One region of the Micrococcus sp. KT16 genome, then DNA from elsewhere that is predicted to be linked to it. Evidence: predicted binding sites of a transcription regulator. Region 1 holds the regulator's gene; the other holds the start of a gene.

What was found. Region 1 encodes HrcA, which represses chaperone genes, less so after heat shock. Its sites were predicted from a motif close to TTNGCACTCGNNNNNNNCGAGTGCNAA; they were not measured.
Region 2: a site for HrcA is predicted at 5,233-5,259, ahead of groES (co-chaperone GroES). Genes of this name have one in related genera too.

Annotation. Positions count from the first base shown of each region.
Region 1 is NZ_QNRG01000006.1:15,515-23,998, reverse strand. Features, by position in the region: gene lepA (translation elongation factor 4) at 1-1,646, shown strand, start outside; gene hemW (radical SAM family heme chaperone HemW) at 1,647-2,927, shown strand; gene DE149_RS06755 (DUF4870 domain-containing protein) at 2,943-3,362, opposite strand; gene DE149_RS06750 (DUF3097 family protein) at 3,457-4,317, opposite strand; gene hrcA (heat-inducible transcriptional repressor HrcA) at 4,488-5,501, shown strand; gene dnaJ (molecular chaperone DnaJ) at 5,577-6,710, shown strand; gene DE149_RS06735 (16S rRNA (uracil(1498)-N(3))-methyltransferase) at 6,707-7,468, shown strand; gene DE149_RS06730 (PhoH family protein) at 7,509-8,484, shown strand, end outside.
Region 2 is NZ_QNRG01000001.1:157,748-169,240, forward strand. Features, by position in the region: gene DE149_RS00695 (dicarboxylate/amino acid:cation symporter) at 1-965, shown strand, start outside; gene DE149_RS00700 (BCCT family transporter) at 967-2,922, opposite strand; gene groL (chaperonin GroEL) at 3,044-4,651, opposite strand; gene groES (co-chaperone GroES) at 4,760-5,056, opposite strand; gene DE149_RS00715 (hypothetical protein) at 5,712-6,689, shown strand; gene DE149_RS00720 (ABC transporter ATP-binding protein) at 6,925-7,680, opposite strand; gene DE149_RS00725 (iron chelate uptake ABC transporter family permease subunit) at 7,677-8,765, opposite strand; gene DE149_RS00730 (ABC transporter permease) at 8,758-9,816, opposite strand; gene DE149_RS00735 (siderophore ABC transporter substrate-binding protein) at 9,813-10,877, opposite strand; gene DE149_RS00740 (SAM-dependent methyltransferase) at 11,048-11,493, opposite strand, start outside.

The DNA.
Region 1 (8,484 bases):
AGGCCGTGCGCATGCCCTGGTCCGTGGACGGGGTGGACTACGCCCTGAACATGATCGACACCCCCGGGCACGTGGACTTCACCTATGAGGTCTCCCGCTCGCTGGCCGCATGCGAGGGCGCGATCCTGCTGGTGGACGCCGCCCAGGGCATCGAGGCCCAGACCCTGGCGAACCTCTACCTCGCCATGGAGCACGAGCTGGAGATCATCCCCGTGCTCAACAAGATCGACCTGCCCGCCGCGGATCCGGACCGCTACGCGGCCGAGCTGGCCTCCCTGATCGGCTGCGAGCCCGAGGACGTGCTGCGCGTCTCCGGCAAGACGGGCGTCGGCGTCGAGGACCTGCTGGACCGCGTGGTCCGCGCCATCCCCGGCCCGGAGGGGGACGCGGACGCCCCGGCCCGCGCGATGATCTTCGACTCCGTGTACGACACCTACCGGGGCGTCGTCACGTACGTGCGCGTCGTGGACGGCCGGCTCTCCCCGCGGGAGAAGGTCCGCATGATGTCCACGGGCACCACCTACGAGCTCCTCGAGATCGGCGTCTCCTCCCCGGAGCCCGTGCCCACGAACGGTCTGGCCGCGGGCGAGGTGGGCTACCTCATCACCGGCGTGAAGGACGTGCGTCAGTCCAAGGTGGGCGACACGGTCACCAACCACGCCCACCCGGCGGAGCAGTCCCTGGGTGGCTACGAGGACCCCAAGCCCATGGTGTTCTCGGGCCTGTATCCCATCGACGGCTCGGACTATCCCGTGCTGCGTGACGCCCTGGACAAGCTCAAGCTCAACGACGCCGCGCTCGTCTACGAGCCGGAGACCTCGGTCGCGCTGGGCTTCGGCTTCCGCGTCGGCTTCCTCGGTCTGCTGCATCTGGAGATCGTGCGCGAGCGCCTCGAGCGCGAGTTCGACCTCGATCTCATCTCCACCGCGCCCAACGTGGTCTACGAGGTCACCCGGGAGGACCGTGAGGTCGTCACCGTGACCAACCCCTCCGAGTTCCCCGAGGGCAAGATCCTCGAGGTGCGCGAGCCCATGGCCTCGGCCACGATCATCGTGCCGGCGGAGTTCATCGGCGCCGTCATGGAGCTGTGCCAGGCCAAGCGCGGCAACCTCAAGGGCATGGACTACCTCTCCGAGGAACGCGTGGAGATCCGCTACTGGATCCCCCTGGCCGAGATCGTGTTCGACTTCTTCGACCAGCTCAAGTCCCGCACCAAGGGGTACGCCTCGCTGGACTGGAAGGCCGACGGCGACCAGGTCGCCGACCTCGTCAAGGTGGACATCCTGCTCCAGGGCGAACAGGTGGACGCGTTCTCCTCCATCACCCACAGGGACAACGCCTACGCGTACGGCGTGATGATGACGGGCAAGCTCAAGGAGCTGATCCCGCGCCAGCAGTACGAGGTGCCGATCCAGGCCGCCATCGGCTCGCGCATCATCGCCCGCGAGAACATCCGCGCGATCCGCAAGGACGTGCTCTCCAAGTGCTACGGCGGAGACATCTCCCGCAAGCGCAAGCTGCTCGAGAAGCAGAAGGAGGGCAAGAAGCGCATGAAGATGGTCGGCCGGGTCGAGGTCCCGCAGGAGGCCTTCATCGCCGCCCTATCCTCGGACGGCGCCGGCGCCGACCAGGCCGCGAAGAAGTAAGTGCCCGCCCTGCCCCTCGGCGAGCCCGTCCCCGACGACGGCCGGCTGCCGGCCGACGTCGGGCAGCGGGTGCGCGCGGCCGCCCGCGACGGCGCGGCGCGCACCTTCAGCCTGTACGTCCACGTGCCGTTCTGCACGGTGCGCTGCGGCTACTGCGACTTCAACACGTACACGGCCGTCGACTTTGGCCCCGGCGCGGGTCGCGGCGACTACTGGGAGTCGGCGGTCGCGGAGCTGGACTTCGCCGCGGACGTGCTCGCGTCCTCGGACGTGCCCGCCCGCCCGCTGCACACGGTGTTCTTCGGCGGCGGCACGCCCACGCTCCTGCCGGCCGCGGACCTCGTGCGCATCCTCCAGGCGGCGGTGGACCGGTTCGGGATCGCGCCCGGCGCGGAGGTGACCACCGAGGCCAACCCGGACACGATCACCCCGGAGTACGCCCGCCAGCTCGCGGCCGGCGGCTTCACCCGCCTCTCCCTGGGCATGCAGTCCGCGATGCCGCACGTGCTCGCCACGCTCGAGCGCACCCATCGGCCCGAGTCCGTCCCCGCCGCCGTCGCCGCGGCCCGCGAGGCCGGCCTGGAGGTGTCCCTGGACCTGATCTACGGGACCGCGGGGGAGTCCCTCGCCGACTGGCGGGCCACGCTCGAGGCCGCAGTCGTCCTGGCCCCGGACCACGTGAGCGCGTACTCGCTGATCGTGGAGGAGGGCACCAAGCTCGGGGCCCAGGTGGCCCGCGGCGAGGTGGCGGACGTGGACCCCGACGACCAGGCGGACAAGTACCTGCTCGCCGAGGAGCTGCTCAGCGCCGCCGGCTACCGCTGGTACGAGGTGTCCAACTGGGCGCGGGATCCGCGGGGGTCCGGGGTCCACCGCGCGCGGCACAACGTGGCGTACTGGGAGGACCAGGACTGGTGGGGGATCGGCCCGGGCGCGCACTCGCACCTCGCCGGCGTCCGGTTCTGGAACGCCAAGCACCCCGCCGCCTACGCGCAGCGGCTGGCCACGGGGGTCACCCCCGCCGTCGGCCGCGAGCGGCCCGACGCCGACGCGCGGCGCCTCGAGCGCATCATGCTCGCGGTGCGCACGGTGGGCGGGCTCCCGACCGCGGAGCTCGTCTCGGAGACGCCGGGGGAGGCCGCGCGGATCCGCGGGGCGATCGCCGAACTCATCGCCGCGGGCCTGCTGGACGGGCGCGCCGCCGTCGACGGGCGCATCATCCCGACGCTCGAGGGGCGGCTGCGCAACGACGCGATCGTCCGGGCGCTGGCCGGCTTCTGACCGGCCGACCCCGGGTCAGCGCAGGATGCGCAGGTTGAACGGGTACCGGAACGGACGGCCCTTGGACACGTGCGAGGCGCCCATCACGCCGTAGACCGCCATGGCGGCCCACGTGAGCGCGCCGAGGATCGCGAAGATCGGGCCGACCACCGGCAACAGGGACAGGAAGAAGAACAGGAGCGTGATGAGCGTGGGCGGCCCGGAGAAGTTCAGGGCCTCCCGCGACTCCTGCGAGGTGAACGGGCCGCGGTCGCGATAGAGCAGCCACACGACCAGCGGGCCGAGCACGCCGAACGCCAGACTGAGATGGGCCAGCGCCGCGCGGTCACGGTCCTGCTTCGCCGTGAGCGGGGCGCCGCGGCCGCCGGCCGAGACGAGCCAGGCGGGCGGGCCGTGGCCGGTGCGGCCGGCGTCGGGCTGCGCGCGGGTGTTCACGAGGGGCTCCTCCTGGATCGCGGGACCCGCGCGCCGGGGACCGGGCGCAGGGCATGGGCCAGCATAGCGCGGGCGGGCGGGGGCCGCGCCGAGATCAGTGCTCGGGTGCGGCGGTGAGGAAGTCGATGAGCTCCTCCACGCGGCCCAGCAGGGACGGCTCGAGGTCCGCGTACGTGGTGACGTGGGAGAGCAGCCGCTTCCACCCCAGCCCCGTGGCCTCCTTGCTCCCGTGCGGCCAGCCCAGTCCCCGCAGGATCCCCGTCTTCCAGTCCTGCCCCTTCGGCACGACGGGCCACGCGGGGATGCCGAAGACGGAGGGCTTGATGACCTGCCAGACGTCCACGTAGGGGTGACCGAGGATGAGCACGTTGCCCGCGGCCCCCGGCACGCGCATGGCCTCGGCCGCGAGGCGCTCCTCCTTGGACCCGGTGACGAGATGGTCCACGAGGATCCCGAGCCGGCGCCGCGGACCGGGGGCGAACGCACGGATCGCCCCGGCGAGGTCGTCCACGCCGTGCAGGGGCTCCACGACGATGCCCTCGAGGCGCAGGTCCTCGCCCCACACCTTCTCCACCAGCTCGGCGTCGTGCACGCCCTCCACCCAGATGCGAGAGGCGCGGGCAGTGCGGGCCCGCGCCCCCTCGACCCGTCGCGAGCCGGAGGCGGTGCGGGCCGGCGCCGCCGGGGCCGCGGCGGTCGGGGGGACCAGGGTCACGGGCTCGCCGTCGATCCAGAAGCCGCCGCCGAGGGGGAAGCCGCGGCGCACGCCGCGGCGGTCCTCCAGGACCACCACGTGCACGCCGCCGGAGCGCTCGATGCCGCTCACGGCCCCGGTGAACCCGGAGGCCACGTCCTCGACCACCGTGCCGGGGGTGGCGGGCACATCGGGGACGGTCCGGGCGGGGCGGCGCGTCAGGTCGTCGTGGCCCGCGGGGCCCCAGCTGCTCCAGTCCATGGGAGAGCACGGTAGCAACGGGGGCGGGCGATCACCGTGAGCGAAGCCGTGCGGGCCGGTCGGGTCGTCCCCCGGGTCGGACGGTAGCATTGGCACTTGACCCGCCGGAGTGCCAGCCAGGGGCACCTCCGGGGTCGCCCCGGATCCCGACGGACCAGAGGAGGACCGAGATGTCGGAGCAGCCCCGCCGCCTGCAGGTGCTCCAGGCGATCGTGGAGGACTACGTGGCGCTGCGCGAGCCCGTGGGCTCCAAGGCGCTCGTGGAACGGCACGCCCTGGGCGTGTCCTCCGCGACCGTGCGCAACGACATGGCTGCGCTCGAGGAGGAGGGCCTCATCGTGGCCCCGCACACCTCCGCCGGGCGCGTCCCCACGGACAAGGGCTACCGCGTGTTCGTCGACCGCCTCTCCGAGGTGAAGCCGCTGTCCCCCGCCGAGCGCCGGGCCGTGCGGACCCTGCTGGACCCGGAGACGGACACCGAGCACATGATGGAGTCCACGGTGCGCCTCCTGGCCCAGCTGACCCAGCAGGTCGCCGTCGCGCAGTTCCCCCACGAGGACGGCTCCACGATCCGCCACCTCGAACTGGTCTCCCTCGCGCCCACGCGCGTGCTCGTGGTCCTCATCCTGTCCACGGGGCGGGTGGACCAGCGGCACGCCGTGCTGGACCGTCCGGTCGACGAGGCGGAGCTGTCCGTGCTCCGCGGCCTCCTGCTGGACGCCCTGCTGGGGCTCGGTCCGGTGCAGGCGGCCACCGTGGTGGACGACGTCGTCACCCGGGTCCGCCCGGAGCACCGGCAGTCCGCCGCCCTCGTGGCCGCGGCCGTCCACGACCTGCTCGAGGCCGGCCGGCAGGACCGCATCGTCCTGGCCGGCACCGCCAACCTGGCCCGCTCCCCGGGGGACTTCGGCGCGTCCATCGGGCCGATCCTGGAGGCGCTTGAGGAGCAGGTGGTGCTGCTGCGCCTGCTCACGGAGATGGAGCAGGACGCCCACGGGGTGTCCGTGCGGATCGGCTCCGAGAACGCCGGATCGCTCGCGGACACCTCGGTGGTCGCGGCCGCCTACGGCCCCGGCGCCGTGGCGAAGGTCGGCGTCATCGGTCCGACCCGGATGGACTACCCGGGCACCATGGCCGCCGTCCGGGCGATCGCCCGCTATCTCTCCCGCATCCTGACCACCTGACGCGCCTCCACGCGTCCTGGCGGGCCCCGTCCCGCATCGCCCCACGTCCCGCTCTCCCCGAGAGGAATCCCCACCGTGACCGACCACTACGAGACGCTCGGCGTCAGCCGTGACGCCAGCACCGAGGAGATCCGCCGCGCCTACCGCAAGCTCGCGCGCACCCACCACCCGGACGTCAACCCCGACCCGGAGGCGGCCGAGCAGTTCAAGCGCATCTCCCACGCCTACGAGGTGCTCTCGGACGAGGGCCGGCGCCGGGCCTACGACACGACGGGCAACGAGAACGGCCAGGCCGGCTTCCCGGGCGGCTTCGGCGGGGCGGGCGGCTTCGGGGGCTTCGCCGACATCTTCGAGACCTTCATGAACGCCGCCGGCCAGGGCGGCCGCGGCGGCCCCGCCAGCCGCGCCCGCCGCGGCCAGGACGCCCTGGTGACCGCGCGGATCGACCTGCGCGACGCCGTCTTCGGCGGCGAGCAGACGATCGAGCTGGACACGGCCGTGCGCTGCGATCGGTGCGAGGGCTCGTGCTGCGAGCCCGGCACCCAGCCGGAGACCTGCCAGACCTGCCATGGCCACGGCATGATCCAGCGCCCCGTGCGGTCGCTGCTGGGCACCGTCATGGCCACCGAGGCCTGCCCCGCCTGCCAGGGGTTCGGCACCGTCATCCCGACGCCCTGCCACGAGTGCGACGGGCAGGGCCGCGTCCGCACCCGGACGCCGCTGACCCTGCGCATCCCCGCGGGCGTGGACGACGGCACCCGCATCCACCTCGCCGGCCGCGGCGAGGCCGGCCCGGGCGGCGGCCCGAACGGCGACCTCTACGTGGAGATCGCGGTCCGCCCGGACGAGACCTTCCGCCGCGAGGGCGACCACCTGGCCACCACCGTGACCGTCCCCATGGCCGCCGCGGCCCTGGGCACCACCGTCACGCTGGACACCCTGGACGGCAAGCAGTCCCTCAGCCTGGACCCGGGCGTGCAGTCCGGCCACGTCGAGGTCCTCCACGGCCTGGGCGTCGGTCGCCTGCGCGGGCAGGGCCGTGGCGACCTCAAGGTGGACGTGGTGGTCACCACGCCCACCGACCTGGACGACGAGCAGCGCCAGCTCCTGGAGCGCCTGGCCGAGGTGCGCGGCGAGGAGGTCGTGCACGGCGCACCCCAGGCCAAGGGCATGTTCGCCCGGCTGCGGGAGAACCTGAGGAACCTGTGACCGCCCCCCTGTTCCACCTCGAGCCGGGCGCCCTGGCCGGCGCGAGCGCGGGCGCGGAGGTCGTCTTCGACGGCGCCGAGGCCCGGCACGCCGCCGCGGCCATGCGCCTGGCCCCCGGGGAGGCCGTGCTCCTGGCCGACGGGTCGGGCACGCTCGGCCACGGCACCGTGCTCGCGGCCGCCCCGGACGCGGTGTCCGTGCGGCTGGACGCGGTGGCGGAGGAGCCGGCGCCCACCCCGGCGCTCGTGCTCGTCCAGGCCCTCGCCAAGGGCGACCGGGACCTCATGGCGGTCCAGGCCGCCGTCGAGCTCGGCGTGGACGCCGTGGTGCCCTGGGAGGCGGAGCGCTCGATCGTCCGCTGGAAGGGCCCCAAGGCCGCCAAGGCCCGCCGGAAGTGGGCGGACACGGCCCGCGCGGCCGCCAAGCAGGCGCGTCGCGCCCGGGTGCCCGCGGTCCGGGACCACGTCTCCGGGACGGCGGTCGCCGGGCTGGCCTGGGACGACGACGGCGGCCGGCTCGTCCTCGTACTGCACGAGGACGCGGAGCACGGGGTGTCCGCGGTGCCGGCGGAGCGACTCTCCGCGGCCGTCGAGATCGCCGTCGTCGTGGGCCCCGAGGGCGGGATCGGCCCGGCCGAGCTCGAGGCCTGCGTGGCCGCGGGGGCCGTGCCGGTGCGGCTCGGCCCGCACGTGCTGCGCGCCTCCACGGCCGGCCCCGCCGCCCTCGCCGTGCTCCAGCACCGGCTCGGCCGCTGGTGAGCCCCGGCAGGACGGCGCGCCGACGCCTAGACTGGTCGGGATGTCCCGCCCCCGCGACCCCGAGGTGATCCGCCCCATCGTGACCGTGCCCCCCACGACCCCGACCCCGCCCGCCACCGCGCACGAGGGGGTGGCGTTCGAGTCCGCCGACCTCATGGTCCGCACGCTCGGACCGCAGGACGCCCTGCTGCGGATCCTCGGCGGCGTGTTCCCCACCGTGGACGTCACGGTCCGCGACCAGCGGCTGGACCTGGCCGGGCCGGTGGCCGAGGTGGCCACGGTGCGGCGCGTCGTCGAGGACCTGCGCTCGATCGCCCGCCGCGACCAGGCCGTCACCCCCGAGGTGATGGGCCAGGTGGTCCACCACGTCCGCGACGCCGCCACCGGGCGCGGCGCGGGTCAGCTGCACCTGGACTCGATCCTCTCGGGCCGGGGCCGCCGCATCCGCGCGAAGACCCTGCACCAGCAGGACTACGTGGAGGCGATCGACCGCTCCACCGTCGTCTTCGGCATCGGCCCGGCCGGCACCGGCAAGACCTACCTGGCGATGGCCAAGGCGGTGCAGGCGCTGCAGGCCAAGGAGGTCAACCGGATCATCCTCACCCGCCCGGCCGTCGAGGCCGGCGAACGGCTCGGCTTCCTGCCCGGCGGGCTCTCCGAGAAGATCGACCCGTACCTGCGCCCCCTGTACGACGCGCTGCACGACATGATCGAGCCCGAGTCGATCCCGCGGCTGATGGAGGCCGGGACCATCGAGGTCGCCCCGCTGGCGTACATGCGCGGCCGCACCCTGAACGACGCGTTCGTGATCCTCGACGAGGCCCAGAACACCACCGGCGAGCAGATGAAGATGTTCCTGACCCGCCTCGGCTTCGGTGCGCGCATGGTCGTCACGGGCGACACCTCGCAGGTGGACCTGCCGCGCGGCACCCAGTCCGGCCTGGCCCAAGCCGTCGAGGTGCTCGAGGGGATCGAGGGACTGGAGATGGTCCGCTTCGACTCCTCCGACGTGGTCC
Region 2 (11,493 bases), on a different contig from region 1:
TCGGCCTGACCGTCAAGACGACGGCGGGCGAGGACGGCGCGCTCGCCTCCTCCCCCACGTTCAACGTGCTGCAGATCCTCGTGATCGCGATCGTCGTGGGCGTGGCCGCGCTCAAGGTCGGCGAGAAGGCCGCCCCGTTCCTCACGTTCTCCCGCTCGGTGCTCGCGATCATCCAGAAGCTGCTGTGGTGGATCATCCGCCTGGCCCCGATCGGCACCATCGGCCTGCTGGGCAACGCCGTGGCCTCCTACGGCTGGTCCACGATGGGCACGCTGGCCAAGTTCGTGGTGGCGATCTACGTGGGCCTGGCCCTCGTGATGCTCGTGGTGTACCCGCTGCTGGCGCGCCTGCACGGACTCTCCGTCAAGCAGTTCTTCACCGGCGTGTGGCCGGCGTTCCAGCTCGGCTTCGTCTCCCGCTCCTCCCTCGGCACGCTGCCCGTCACCCAGCGGGTGGCCGAGCGCAACTTCGGCGTGCCCACCGGCTACGCCTCCTTCGCCGTCCCGCTGGGCGCCACCACCAAGATGGACGGCTGCGCCGCGATCTACCCGGCCGTGGCCGCGGTGTTCATCGCCCAGTTCTACGGGATCGACATGAGCCTGAGCCAGTACGCCCTCGTGGCACTCGTGTCCGTGCTGGGCTCCGCCGCGACCGCCGGCACCACCGGCGCCACCGTGATGCTCACGCTCACGCTGTCCACCGCCGGGCTGCCCCTCGAGGGCATGGCCCTGCTCCTGGCCGTCGACCCGATCGTGGACATGGGCCGCACCGCCCTCAACGTGTCCGGCCAGGCCCTCATCCCCGCGCTCGTGGCCTCCCAGGAGGGCATCCTCGACCGGGACCGCTACGACGCCCCGCGCGGCGACATCTTCGGCGAGGACGAGGAGGAGATCGTCGAGGCCCGCGCCCACGCGACCGCCGACTCCCGCGCCCAGCTCGTCGGCACCCCGGAGCCGCGCGCCTGAGTCAGCGGCCGGACGGGCCCGCTCCGGCGGGTCCGTCCGCGCCGTCCCCGTCCCCCTCGTCCAGATACTCGCCCAGCACGTAGTCGTAGTCCACGGGGTTCCCGTCCTCGTCCGTGCGGCGGTACCAGTCGGTGATCTCCGCGGCGGTGGAGTCGAACCCCTCGCCGGCCGCGTACCAGCTGCCCGGCGGGGTGCGCTCCACCGTGAACGCGAAGTCGTCCCCGTACTCCACCAGGCCCCGCACCGTCGCCTTCTCGACGGCGGCCCGCTGGTACCGGTCACGGATCGCGAAGGGGTCGTTGGCCAGTTCGCGCTGGAGCGCGACCGCCATGAGGACGAGCACCACGGTGAACGGCAGCGCCGTGATGGTGATGAGGTTCTGCAGGCCGGTGAGCGCGGTGTCGCCGCCGGTCAGCAGCATCACGACCGCGATGCCCGCCATGCACAGTGCCCAGAACACCGTGATCGTGCGGCGCGGGGCCGGGGCGCCGCGCTGCGAGAGCTGCGAATTCACGATCGAGGCGGAGTCCGCCGTCGTGATGAAGAAGACCGCCAGCATGACGATCACGACCGGGGCCACCAGCCCGCCGCCGGGCAGCTGGTCCAGGACCACCCAGAAGATCTCCGCCGGCGCGGGCAGCGACGCGGCTGTGCCGTCCGGCGCCACGGAGCCCTGGGTCCGCTGCAGCCAGATGGTGGTGCCGCCGATGATCGTGAACGCGCCGACGATCACCGCGGCCGGGATGAACAGGGCCCCGAGGACGTACTGGCGGATGGTCCGACCCTTCGAGATCTTCGCCATGAACACGCCCACGAACGGGGCCCAGCTGACCCACCACGCCCAGTAGAAGATCGTCCAGCTGGAGAGGAACTCCTGCATGTCCTCCCCCTGGGCCATCGAGGCGCCGAGGGCGTCCGGGGCGGAGGAGACGTAGTCCATCAGGACGCCGGGCACGATGTTCAGCAGGAACGCCGTCGGGCCGACGACGAAGAAGAACAGCGCCAGGCCGAGGGCGAGCAGCATGTTGATGTTGGACAGCCACCGGATGCCGCGGGCCACACCGGACACCGCCGAGAAGATGGTGCCGATCGTGAGCACCACGATGATCCCCAGCGCCACCGTGTTCCCCGGCGCCGACCAGCCCGAGACGATCTCCACGCCGCGGCCGATCTGCAGGGCGCCGATGCCCAGCGAGGCCGCCGTGCCGAACAGTGTGGCGATGATCGCGAGCCCGTCGATCAGGCGCGCGCCGACCGAGTCGCTGCGCTGGGAGTCGCCGAACAGCGGCGCGATGATCGAGCTCATCAGCGGCACCCGGCCCCGGCGGTAGGACACGTAGCCGACCGACAGACCGACGATCGCGTAGATCGCCCACGCGTTCACGCCCCAGTGCAGCGCGGCCTGGGCCAGCGCGCCCGTCACCGCCTCCTCGCTCCCCGCCTCGTACGCCCCCGGGCGCGGGGCCAGGTAGTAGGTCAGCGGCTCGTACGGGCCGAAGAAGATGATGCCGATGCCGATGCCGGCCGCGAAGAGCATGGCCGACCAGCTCGCCGTGGAGTACTCCGGCTTCTCCCCGTCCAGTCCCAGCGGGATCTCGCCGTACCGGGAGAACGCCAGGGCCAGCAGGAACACCACCATCCCGATGGCCAGCAGGGCGAACAGCCAGCCGGCGTGGACCATCACCCAGTCGAGGGCCGCGCTCGAGACGGCCAGCACGGCGTCCGGCTGCAGCACGCCCCACACCACGAAGCCGACCACCAGCAGGCCGACGACGGCGAGGATCACCCGGTCCACGCCGTAGCGCACCCGGCGGTCCTCCACGGACACGCCCGGCACGAGGGCCGGGTGGATGCCGTGCGGATAGGAGAACTCGCGGACGAAGCGGCGCAGCCGTGGCCGGGCCGGGGTCCGGGTCGTGTGGGACCCGGTGGGACGGGGCGGCGTGGGTGTGTCCATGGGGACACCATAGGGGGCGCGCCGGACGGCGGTCGTCTCCCGCCCGCACGACGACGGCCCCTCACCCGGGCGGGCGAGGGGCCGTCGTCGTCGGCCGGCCGCGTCAGGGCCGACGGAGGGGTCAGTGCTGGTGGCCGGCCTCGTCCTCCTCGGCGGGCTTGTCCGCCACGAGGGTCTCGGTGGTCAGCACGAGGGCCGCGATGGAGGCGGCGTTGGCCAGCGCGGAGCGGGTCACCTTGACCGGGTCGATCACGCCGTCGGCGATCAGGTCGCCGTAGACGCCGGTCTTCGCGTTGAAGCCGTGGTTCGGCTCCAGCTCGGCGACCTTGGAGACCACCACGTAGCCGTCCTCGCCCGCGTTCTGGGCGATCCAGCGCAGCGGCTGCTTCAGGGCCTTGCGGACGATGTCCACGCCCACGGCGGCGTCGCCGGTCAGGGCCTGGACGTTGGCGTCGGTGTCGAGCACGCTCAGCGCGTTGATGAGCGCGGTGCCCCCGCCGGCCACGATGCCCTCCTCGAGGGCGGCGCGGGTCGAGGACACGGCGTCCTCGATGCGGTGCTTGCGCTCCTTGAGCTCCACCTCGGTGGCGGCGCCCACGCGGATCACGCCGATGCCGCCGGAGAGCTTGGCGAGGCGCTCCTGGAGCTTCTCGCGGTCCCAGTCGGAGTCGGTCGCGGCGGACTCGGCCTTGATCTGGGCGACCCGGGCCTCGACGTCCTCGGCCGCACCGCCGCCGTCGACGATGGTGGTCTCGTCCTTGGTGACGGTGATGCGGCGGGCGGAGCCGAGCACGTCCAGGTCGGCCTGCTCGAGCTTCATGCCGAGGTCCGGGGAGACGACCTGGGCGCCGGTGAGGATCGCGATGTCCTGCATCATGGCCTTGCGGCGGTCGCCGAAGCCCGGGGCCTTGACGGCCACGACGTTCAGGGTGCCGCGGATCTTGTTCACCACGAGGGTGGACAGGGCCTCGCCCTCGATGTCCTCGGCGATCACGAACAGCGGCTTGTTGGCCTGCAGGACCTTCTCCAGCAGGGGCAGCAGCTCCTGTACGTTGGAGATCTTGCCCGAGTTGATCAGGACGTAGGCGTCCTCGAGCACGGCCTCCTGACGCTCGGCGTCGGTGACCATGTACGGGGACAGGAAGCCCTTGTCGAACTGCATGCCCTCGGTGACGTCCAGCTCGGTGGAGGTCGTGGAGGACTCCTCGATGGTGATGACGCCGTCGGTGCCGACCGTGTCGAACGCGCGGGCCAGCAGCTCGCCGACCTCGTCGTTCTGGGCCGAGATGGCGGCCACGTGGGCCACCTCCTGGCCCTCGACCGGGCGGGCGTTCTCCTGCAGGCGCCGCTCGACGGCGGCCACGGCCACCTCGATGCCCTTCTTGACCTCGCCCGGCGCGGCGCCGGCGGCGACCTGGCGCATGCCCTCGTTCACGAGCGCCTGGGCCAGCACGGTGGCGGTGGTGGTGCCGTCGCCCGCGATGTCGTTGGTCTTGGTGGCGACCTCCTTGGCGAGCTGGGCGCCCATGTTCTCGTACGGGTCCTCCAGCTCCACCTCACGGGCGATCGTGACGCCGTCGTTGGTGATGGTGGGGGCGCCCCACGCCTTGTCGAGCACCACGTTGCGGCCCTTGGGGCCGAGGGTGACCTTGACGGTGTCGGCGAGCTTGTCGATGCCGGCCTGGAGGGCGCGGCGTGCGTCGTCGTTGAAAGCCAGCTGCTTGGCCATGACGGACGCTCCTTTCGTTCAGGGAGTCAGGGGGTGCGGGGACGCGAGGGGCCCGGGGCGCGCGCACCGGTGCGGTGCGCGCCGCTCACCGGGCCCATCGCGGCGGGGTCACTTGGTGACGACGGCCAGCACGTCGCGGGCGGAGAGCACCAGGTACTCCTCGCCGCCGACCTTGACCTCGGTGCCGCCGTACTTGGAGTACAGCACCACGTCACCCTCGGCGACGTCGACCGGCACGCGGTTGCCGTTCTCGGCGACCCGGCCCGGGCCCACGGCCACGACCTGGCCCTCCTGCGGCTTCTCCTTGGCGGTGTCCGGGATCACGAGGCCCGACGCGGTGGTCTGCTCGGCCTCCAGGGGGCGGACAACGATGCGATCCTCGAGGGGCTTGATGGAGACAGACATGCTGCACACTCCTTCTTCGTCGACGTGCGGCTCCGGCGGGCTCGCCGGTCCGCTGATGCTGTGGTCTGCGGGTGCGCCACGGGCGTCAGACCCTCCGTCGTCGCGGTGCCGGACGGTCCACCTCGGGCATTGGCACCTGGTACCCCCGGGTGCCAGCCCCGATTCTACTCCGGGTTTTGGCACTCCTTCAACATGAGTGCCAGCCGTGTCCCCGCCGTCCGCCGAGGGCGGAGGTCGGTGGCACGATGCGGTGGGGCGGCGGGGCACCGTGGGGCGGCGTGGGGCGGCGGCGGGCGGGGCGGGTTCCGGGCCCAGGAGCACACGGAGTGGTCACGACTGCGGCCGGGATCCTGTCCCTCCCCCACTCCCCACCCTGCCCCCCGCCACCCTCCGTGGGCAGAAACCGCACCCCCGCCACCGCGTGGGCAGCATCCGCAGGTTTTCGATCTCCGTGGGCAGAAGCGCCCTCTCTTCTGCCCACGGATGTTGCGTGGGCGGAACTCCTCGCAGTTCTGCCCACCGAGCCATGACGACGTCGTCCCGACGGGACAACCGGCCGTCGCCGAGTCCTGCACAGCCGGCCCACCCCGCGCCGTTGTGCACAGACACGCGGCCCGCCCGGCCGCCGTCGGACCGACCGCGTCAGGGTCGACCCATGCCCTTCGCTCCCGACCTCCCCCTCGTCCCCGTCTTCACCACCCGCGACGTGCTCGAACGCGGTCTACCGCCCAGCCGGGTGCGGCGGTCCGACGTCCTCCGCCTCGCCCGCGGCATCCACCGTCGCCGTGACATGCCGCTGCGCACCTGGGAGTCGGCTGGGCTCCCGCCGCCGCACCACGGGGTCGGCCTCGACCTGCTGACCGCCCTCCTGCGGTCCCGTCCCGACGCCGTCCTCTCCCACGAGACGGCGGCGCACCTCCACGGCCTCCCGCTTCCCCCGGGCGGGGCCACGCGACGCGCCGCCGTCGAGATCACGTTGCACCGCGGCACCGCACGGGCGCGGATCCCCGGCGTCAAGGAGCACCGCAGACCCCTGCCCGCCGGCCACGTCACCTCCGTGCTCGAGCTACGGGTGACGACGCCGGAACGGACCTGGCTCGATCTGTGCTCGATCGGCCACCCCTGGGACGAGGCATCCCTCGTGTCGGCGGGTGACCACCTGGTCCGTCACCCCTGGTCCCCGCGCGGCCGGCGGCCTCCCATCACCACGGTCACCGCGCTGCACGAGGCGATGCGGCCGCTCGGGCGGTTCGTCGGAAGACCGCGGGCGACGGCGGCGCTCGAGCGCGTACGGGTGGGTGCCGACTCGCCGCAGGAGACCCGGCTGAGGCTGGCGCTCGTCGAGGCAGGGCTGGGCGAGCCGACGCTGCAGCACGTGTTCGACCCCGGGCGGCGGAACGCCCCCGAGGCCGATCTGTGGTTCGAGGACTGCCGGCTCGTCCTCCAGTACGACGGCGAGGTGCACCGGAGTGCCGAGCAACACGCCCGGGACGCCCGACGAGACCAGTACTACGCGGAGCGTGGGCAGATGACCCTGCACGTCACGGGCCGGGACGTCGGCGAGGGATACGCGCGGGTGATCGAGGCCGTCCTCAGACGACGGGCACAGGTCTCGAACGGCTGGGATGCCTGACGTCGTCGTCGCGTATGGCCCTGCCGTCCATGCGCAGGGGTTCCGTGGGCAGAAGCGCGGGTGCTTCTGCCCACGGAACCTGGAAACACGCGGGTTCTGCCCACGGAACCTGGAAACACGCGGGTTCTGCCCCCGGAAGGCGAGACCCGGCGGGTTCTGCCCACGGAACGCTCGCGTCGGCCGGGCACCCGACCCCCGCCCGGACCGACCCGGGCCGGCCTCACCGTCGCCCCGCTCAGTAGTACACGGCCAGCGGCCCGTGCGGTCCGTCCACCACGCTGCAGGGGGTCTTGAAGATCCGCTCCAGCACCTCAGGGCGCAGGATCTCGGCCGGGGTGCCGGTCTCCACCACCTGGCCGTCGCCCATCGCCACGATCCGGTCGGCGTAGTGGGCGGCGAAGTTGATGTCGTGCAGCACGATCACCACGGTCCGGCCCAGCTCGTCGGCGGCCCGGCGCAGCTGCTGCATCATCTGCACCGAGTGCTGCATGTCCAGGTTGTTCAGCGGCTCGTCCAGCAGCACGTACTCGGTGTTCTGCGCCAGCACCATCGCCACGTACGCCCGCTGCCGCTGGCCGCCCGAGAGCTGGTCGAGGTACCGGTTCTCGAACGGGCCGAGGTTGAGGAAGTCGATCGCGTCGGACACGTGCCGCTCGTCCTCCAGGGTCAGCCGGCCGCGCGTGTACGGGTAGCGCCCGAACCCCACGAGCTGCCGCACGGTCAGCCGCGTCACGAAGTGGTTCTCCTGCCGCAGGATGGACAGGGTCTGCGCGATCTTCCGGGACGGCGTCGTGGTGATGTCGTGCCCGCCCACGGCGATCGTCCCGGCGTCGGCGTCCTGCAGCCGGCCGATCATCGTCAGCAGCGTGGACTTGCCCGCCCCGTTGGGCCCCACGAGCGCGGTCACTCCCCCGGCCTGGATGTCCAGGTCCACGGGTCCGATGCACACCTCGTCGCTGTGGCGCTTCACCACGCCGCGCAGCTCGATCACAGACGTCCCTTTCTCATCACGACGACCAGGAAGGTGATGCCGCCGATCAGCTCGATGACCACCGTGACCGCACCCCCCGCGTAGAACACGTGCCGCAGCACGAAGTAGGCGCTCGTGAGCACCGCGTACCCGGCCAGCGCGGCCACCGGGAGGATGAACCGGTGGTCGTGGGTGTCGACGAGGCTGTACGCCAGCGTCGCCACGAGGAAGCCGAGGAACGTCATCGGGCCCACGAGCGCGGTGGTCATGGCCATCAGCACGGAGACCAGCAGCAGCGTCACCATGAGCTCGCGCCGGTGGTGCAGGCCCAGGTTGGTCGCGGCGTCGGCGCCGAGCGCCACCGTGTTCAGGCGGCGGGAGCGCAGCCACAGCAGCGCGCACACGACGACGGCGATGGGCGCGGCGATCGCCACGTACTCGGTCCGGGCGTTGGAGATGTTGCCGAAGAGCCGCGCGCTCAGCAGGTCGAACGAGTTCGGGTCCAGCAGTCGCTGCATGAACGTGCTCAGCGCGGCCAGCCCGCCGCCCAGCACCACGCCCACGAGCAGCATCAGATGGACGCTGCCGTAGGGCCGGGAGAGCAGCCACGAGTACAGGGCCGTCGCGAGCGCCACCATGAGCGCGGCCTGGGCGAGGAACGGCCCCACCCCGGTCAGCACCGCGACGCCGGCGGCTCCGAGCACGTACACGGCGGCGGTCGACACGGCGGTGTAGAGCGCCTCGAACCCCATGATCGAGGGCGTGATGATGCGGTTGCCCGTCACCGTGTGGAAGGTGACGGTCGCGAAGGAGTGGCACAGCGCCACGATCCCGATCACGCCCAGGGACTCCACGCGCATCCGCGCGATCATCCAGAACGCGCGCGAACCGGGTTCGGCCTCGTTGCCCCACAGCAGGATCCCGGCGGTGGAGAGCACGGCGACGGCGGCCAGCACGGCGACGACGACCGCATACCTCCGGCGGTCGGCGGCGGTGACGAACGCGCCGGACCGGCGCGGTGCGTCGGCCTCGACGGGCCCGGCCGCGGTGGCGCCGCCGGGCGGGGCGGGGATGCGACCCGGGGCGGTCGCGAGCGGCTCAGCCATGCTTGGCCTGCCTCAGCAGCAGGGCGAGGAACACGCTCGCGCCCACGAGGCCCAGGATCAGCGAGATGGGCACCTCGAACGGGGCGATCACGGTGCGCCCGATCAGGTCGCAGACGATCACGATCCACACGCCGACCATGACCACCCAGGGCAGGTTCGTCCGCAGGTTGTCGCCGCGGACCATGGACACGAGGTTGGGGACCACGAGCCCCAGGAACGGGAGGGCCCCGATCACCACGGTGGCCACGCCGGTGGCCACGGCCACCATGGCCACGCCGGTGAGGATCACGGCGTCGTAGTTGAGGCCGACGTTCGTCGCGACGTCCTTGCCGAGGCCGGCCACGGTGAAGCGGTCGGCGATGACGAAGACCGCCACGCACACGATCAGCACGAGGAAGAGCAGCTCGTACCGGCCGCGGACCACGGAGGTGAACGAGCCGGCGAACCACGCGCCCACCTGCTGCAGCATGTCCGTCTGGAGGGCGAGGAACGTCGAGGCGGCGCCCACGACGGCGCCGAGCATGATGCCCACGATCGGCACGATGAGGGAGGACTGCAGGCGCACGCGCCGCAGGAAGAGGAAGAACACGAGGGTGCCGATGAAGGCGAAGAGGATGGCCCCGACCATCCGGGTCACCAGGCCCGCCCCCGGCACGAGCACCATGGTCACCAGCAGGCCGAGGCCGGCCCACTCGGTGGTGCCCGTGGTGCTGGGCTCCACGAAGCGGTTCTGCGTCATGAGCTGCATGATCAGCCCGCACATCGCCATCGAGGCGCCGGCCAGCACGAGGGCGACCGTGCGCGGCACGCGCGTGATGGCGAACATCTCGCGTCCGCCCTCCGCGCCGACGTCGTACACGCCCACGAACAGCGAGACCACGATGAGGGCCGCGGTCACCAGGACGCCGACCAGCAGCGGCCAGGTGCGCTGCCAGCGGGTGCGCTCGGGCCGCAGGACGGCGGGCGGGACCCAGCACACGCGGTCGCCCCGCCCCGGCTCCTGGAGCCGGGGCGGGGCGTCGGCGACGTGGTGACGCACGTCGAGAGTCACTGCGCGCCTTCGAAGGCCTTCGCGAGGTCCTCCATGACGGTGGTGTGGTTCTGGATGTCCTCGGCGACGTAGAAGTCGGTGGGCAGGTACACGATGTTGCCCTCCTTGACCGCGGTCACGTCCTGGAGGGCCTCGGAGCGCTCGATCAGCTCGGCGGCGGTGGCGTTCTCCTCGCCGATGGCGGCGTCGCGGTCCATGACGATCAGCCAGTCCGGGTTCGACTTCGCGATGGCCTCGACGGAGATGTCGTCGCCCTGGTGGTTGTCGGTGCCCGACTGCTCGAGGGCCGGGGTCAGGTCCAGCATGTCGAAGAACGGGCCGATGGCGCGGCCGGTGCTGGGCGCGACGTACGAGAGCTCTCCGCCCGAGGCGATGAGGCCCATGACGGTCTGCTCGGGGTCGTAGGCGTCCTTGGCGCGCTGGGTGGCGGCGTCGAAGTCGGCGATGAGCTTCTCGGCATCGGCCTCGTGGCCGGTGGCCTCGCCCAGCAGGGTGGTCAGCTTCTTCAGGCCTTCGTCCATGGGGGTCTGCGTGGCGTCGAAGTTCGTGTCCACGACGGCGGCGTCGCCGGTCAGCTCGTCGATCTCCGCCTTGCGCTCGTTGAACCGCTGGCCGTTGAACACGACGTCCGGCTCAGCCGTGACGAACAGCTCCATGTCCGGCTCCCGGTGGTTGCCGATGTCGGCGACCGAGTCGTCCTGGAGGTAGGAGGGCCCGCCCTCGCCCTTGTACATGATCTGCTTCGGCGCGGCCGACAGCTCGACGCCCCAGTCGTCCAGGGTGCGGAAGGTGCGGTTGTCCGTGGCGATGACGGAGTCGACCTCCTCCGGCAGGGTGACCTCGGCGCCGGACATGTCGGTGACGGTGACCCCGGCCGCGATGCCGCCCGAGGCGGCCGAGGAGCCGCCGGCGGCGCTCGCGGAGGCCGAGGACTCGCCGGAGGCGCTCGCGGAGGACGAGCCCGTGGCCGCGCCGCCGGCGGAGCAGCCGACGAGGGCGAGGGCCGCCACCGAGGTCAGGGCGAGACGGGCGAGGCGGGGGGCGCTGACGGAACGCGGCATGGTTCTCCTTCTGGGCGGCGGGGCTGCCCCGGGATGAGCAGTCGGGGTGGTGGGCGCGCTCCCGTGGAGGTGAGCCTTGCCTCAGTCGAATACCGTACACGAGGGTGCCGTAATCCCCCAACGGGGGTTCGACGGCTCCCGCCGCCCGGGGCCCGCGGCCTCGAGCCCCGTCAGTCCAACGGCGTCACCTCGAGGGCGAACCGCGACCGACCCACGCGCGCCAGCACGAGGGTGGCGTGCCGTCCGGCCCCGCCACGCCGGCCCGGCTTCGCCCCGCCGAGGACGGCGCGACGCACCTCCTCGGGCGTCTCGCGGATGCCCCGCTTCTTCACGTCCAGCCGGCCCACCCCGGTCTCCTTCGCCCAGCGCCGCAGGGAGGCCAGGTGGAAGCCGTGCACCGCCTCGATCCGATGGGCGCGGGCCAGGCCGTCCCGCACGGGCTCGGGCGCGACGAGGTAGGCCAGGTGGGGGTCCAGCTGCCGCGTCGGCACGGGCCAGGACGCGGCCAGGTCCGTCACGAGTCCGGCCCGGATGACGGCGCCGTCCGGCTCGTGCAGGACCGCGCCGACGAGCCCCGCCATGCCCTCCTCCCCCACGGCCTCGACCTCGGGCGAGT